Regions from separate parts of the Blautia fusiformis genome, predicted to be linked through region 1. Evidence: riboswitches for the same ligand, from Rfam matches in the RefSeq annotation. Region 1 holds a riboswitch; the other holds the start of a gene.
The links. Region 1 has a riboswitch for FMN ahead of ribD (bifunctional diaminohydroxyphosphoribosylaminopyrimidine deaminase/5-amino-6-(5-phosphoribosylamino)uracil reductase RibD). Riboswitches for the same ligand answer to the same signal wherever they lie in the genome.

Region 1 (2,204 bases):
GGCTTTCACTGCCAGGATCCCTGATTCTCCTGTCAGCTGTATATAACGGACTTTTCCTTTCTCTTCTACGATTCCTGTAAACATGATTCCTCCTGTTTTTTCTCACACACCTGACATCTTATCCGGATGTCCTCACCGATCTGGCAGATATCTGTATATTTCAGTTCTACTGCTTCAGACGGGAATTCAACTCCGATACCTTCTACCGGTGTCTTCCCGGCCACACCACCAAACAGCTTTGGTGCCACAAAAGCCTGTACTTCCTTTACAATTCCGGCTCGCAGGGCACTGTCATTTAACGTACCGCCTCCCTCCAGGAGGATGCTGTCAATACCCCTGTTTCCAAGATCTGTCATCAACTTTTTAAGGTCTATCTGATCCTTTTCATCCGGACAGTAAATGGTCTCAACTCCCATGGTATGTAATATTTTTATTTTTTCTTCTGTATTTTTCTGATCTGCATAAGCCACGATCGTCCGGTACTTTTCCGCACTTTTTACGATCTGACTGTCCGGCGGGATCCTGAGCTTACTGTCGCACACAATCCTGACAGGACTTTTCCAGCCTTCTACCCGGACGTTCAACATCGGATCATCTGCAAGCACAGTTCCAATACCTGCCATGATCCCCATGTACTGATGCCGCATATGCTGTACTTCTTTTCTTGCCGCTTCTCCGGTGATCCATTTTGATGCTCCTGTCTTCGTTGCGATCTTCCCATCCAGTGTCATGGCATACTTCATCACCACGTATGGGGTTTTCGTAGTAATATAATGGAAAAAAACCGGATTCAGCTGATCACATTCTTCTCTCATAAAATCTTCAACTACTGTTACACCGGCTTCCCTTAACATCTGTACACCTTTTCCTGCCACTTTCGGATTCGGATCTCGGGAACCGATCACCACTTTTCTGATCTTCTGTTCAATGATCGCTTCCGTACATGGAGGTGTTTTTCCATGATGACAGCAAGGCTCCAGCGTAACATAAATCACCGCACCTTCTGCTGATTCTGTGAGGGAAGCAATTGCATTACGTTCCGCATGAAGTTCTCCATACTTTTTATGATAGCCTTCCCCGATGATCCTTCCGTCTTTTACGATCACTGCCCCTACCATCGGATTGGGATTCGTCCAGCCTTCTCCTTTTTTGGCCAGCTGAATCGCCCGAAGCATATATTCCTGATCCGTCATTTTTATTCCTTCTTTCTTATTCCTGTTCTTTGCCTGGTGCGCCGAGGCTTTTAGACCTGTGCAATCGGATTCACAGGCAAGTGAGTGGTATATTTATTTCGAAAACGATGTGCCAAATACAAAAAAAGCCTGCAGAAATATCTGCAGGGTGGAATTGATCTGTTACATATGATCAATAAATGAATGTCTGATTATTTCCTACATAAAAAGCTCTGAAATGGATCACCATCTCAGAGCTCTGATACTACATTCATTCATACAAAAATCAACTGTACTATCATCTTCTTCCATCCAGACTATACTGTCGGCCCCGGAATCTCACCGGATCATACCTTTCGGCTCGCGGGCTCTACCGCCGGTAGGGAATCACACCCTGCCCTGAAGATATCTTTTTGTTTATTTTAATACTTTATCTGTCATTTGTAAAGCGGAATTTTTATTTTACTCATTCCATGCGGAATATTATCATTGAACGGTAACGAAACTAATCACTAATCCGCATACTATACTCATCTTTTTTTGTATATAACCAATTCAGGATTTTCACCGTCTTTCTCATATGTACATATCATAATAAAATCCATATTTGCCAGAATACCGAAGTATCTGTCCCCTCCGAATTCAGATTCCATTTGATTTCCCAGATAAGTTTTCTGGTCATCCAGAAATTTCACTTTTTGTCCATTTGGCAGTGCATATTCCAGATTTACATATTTACCTACAAGTGCATTCAGTCTGTCTACCCTTGGAAGTCCATCTATATGTAAATCATTTATTTCATTTATCAATTGCATTTTAAACTCTTCAAACTGCCCATTGTCACTAAGTTCATCATACCTTTTCCAGTAATCTAACTTTGGAAGCATTTCTTTCAGATAAGTGCGTGCCTGTTCTTCGGTAAAGCTTTCATTTACCATATTCTTTACACAAACATCAATCAATTCATCCATATCATTATATGTGTATGTTCCATCTGCATAGCACCACTTACAATACTCCTCATTTAATGTG
Region 2 (2,204 bases), on a different contig from region 1:
TTTTTATCTGCTTCCAGTTCTTCCCGCATCAGATCGTAGGCATCTTCGGAAACGGCAGCGACCTGTACTTTCATTTTGCAGAAAAATATCTCCGCATCTTCATGCTGATGACCTTTGCCAACGGGATCCAGCCTATGTCCGCCGGCTTTTTTACCTCCATTGGAAAAGCCCGGCTTGGTGTGATCATGTCCCTCACAAGGCAGGTGCTCTTCCTGCTGCCGCTGATCGTCATCTTCCCGGTCTTCTTCGGAATCGATGGCGTCATGTACGCAGGACCAATTGCAGATACCTCTGCATTTGTGCTGGCCGTTGTTTTTGCCAGACGTGAGCTTGGAGTCATGAAAGCTGCAGAACAAAACGCCTGACACAAGAAAGAATCCTGCTTGCAGGATTCTCCGCCTGCGACGGGTCGCTTCAGCGACATTATTCCTCTCCGTCGCAGTGCGATCCTGCCCGGAGGGCTTTTTTATGTTATGGGAACATTACGGAGTAATTTCCTATAACATAAAAAATGCCATGTAATTTACTGCCCATCGGCAATATATTACATGGCATTTCTCACATTCTCAGATATTTATCTGAAACCACCAATTTCTGATCTTTTCTTCATCCTCCGGCAGCTGCTTATGATCAGTCACCCTTCAGTACAACACGGATCTTCTTATAAATTACAAATACGATCAGAGATGTCAGTGCATATTTAAAGATATTAAACGGAGCAATGATCAGCAGTGCAAAGGTAAGCAGTCCGTTTACGGAGCTGTGTACTGCGCTTCCCATCTGGATAAAGGTCTCGATCGGCATTCCAAACGCCTTACCGTAAGCCGGAAGCAATACAAAGGCATTGACAAAGCATGCAAGGATCGCTGTCAGGACTGTTCCTGCTGCCATACCTGCAACTGCATGTACTCTGCTCTTTTTGTGACGGAAACGGTAGATCAGGCCGGCCGGTACCACATAGGCACATCCAAACAGGAAATTGGCAACATCACCAACACCGGCAGTCATGGTCCCCTTAGTCACAAGATGTACGAGAATCTTCACAAGTTCGATCAGGATACCTGCCACAGGTCCCATAGCGAAGGTTCCTACCATAACCGGTACCTCGGAAAAATCAAGCTGATAAAAAGATGGTGCAAGAAACGGGATCGGAAACTCAAGATTCATTAATACTCCTGCCACAGCACCAAGCATGGCTACCTGCGCGATGGTTCTTGTTCTGCTTCTTTCCACGGCATTTCCTCTCTGTAATATCTGTTCACTCATAACTCTCTCTCCTTCTTCAGAAATATTCAAAGAAAATTTCCACAAGAAATCTTTATGCGAAAAAAATTTCTATTTCTTCACATAAAAAGCCCCGGGAGCTTCTTCCCGGGGCACTGAGCACGTTCTTTAAATACTGCGCGTTCTTCTCTCATCCAGACTTTACTGTCGGTTCCGGAATTTCACCAGATCAGCCGCCAAAGCGGGTCGCGGACTATACCGCCGGTAGGGAATCACACCCTGCCCCGAAGAAATTTCCTTTTTTATGAGTTCATTATAACGCGCTCTTTTTATAATTACAAGGCTTAATTCTGTCCCGGAAGTATTGTTCTCCATTTATATGGGTCTGAGATCCGCTCATTTATGATCAAACCCGGATTTTCTTTACCGTACTCCAGCTACTGTAAAGAATCTTTTTTCCGACTCTTTTATATGACCGGATGCGGACATAATAGGTCTTTTTGTTTTTCAGTCCTGATATCTTATATCTGGTCGCAGACTGTTTTCCAACTGTGACCGTTTTTCTTTCTTTTGTAAATCTGCTGTCTGCTGCATACTGGATCTGATAGCCGGTTGCCTGTATATTTTTCTTCCAGCTTGCGATAAAGGATCTGTTTGCTTTTTTCAGTCCTGTCAGCAGAGTTTTTGGAGGCAGGATCTTAAAGGTAATCGTTTTGTTGATACGACTGTATTTTCCAGTCCCTCTGACCTGCACAGTTCCAATTCCGGAGTTTTTATTATTTTTGTAATACAGCTTATAAGCACTCGCACCGATCTTCTTTCCATTTACAGTTACGGTTACTGATGGCCGGATGGTTTTTCCCGTATAAGTGTAAGAGGTTCTGTTTAGCTTAACATTGCTGACAAACTTTTCTGTCTTTTTTATGATCTTGAAATGAATGGTTGCAGTACCTTTATAATAACCGGTACCATAAATGGTT

Region 2: another riboswitch for FMN. It lies ahead of LKD46_RS14315 (ECF transporter S component); the one in region 1 lies ahead of ribD (bifunctional diaminohydroxyphosphoribosylaminopyrimidine deaminase/5-amino-6-(5-phosphoribosylamino)uracil reductase RibD).

The regions. Positions count from the first base shown of each region.
Region 1 is NZ_JAJEPT010000002.1:272,422-274,625, reverse strand. Features, by position in the region: gene ribE (riboflavin synthase) at 1-84, opposite strand, end outside; gene ribD (bifunctional diaminohydroxyphosphoribosylaminopyrimidine deaminase/5-amino-6-(5-phosphoribosylamino)uracil reductase RibD) at 66-1,193, opposite strand; FMN riboswitch at 1,469-1,583, opposite strand; gene LKD46_RS03175 (zinc ribbon domain-containing protein) at 1,703-2,204, opposite strand, start outside.
Region 2 is NZ_JAJEPT010000019.1:21,121-23,324, reverse strand. Features, by position in the region: gene LKD46_RS14320 (MATE family efflux transporter) at 1-365, shown strand, start outside; gene LKD46_RS14315 (ECF transporter S component) at 631-1,266, opposite strand; FMN riboswitch at 1,403-1,520, opposite strand; gene LKD46_RS14310 (fibronectin type III domain-containing protein) at 1,631-2,204, opposite strand, start outside.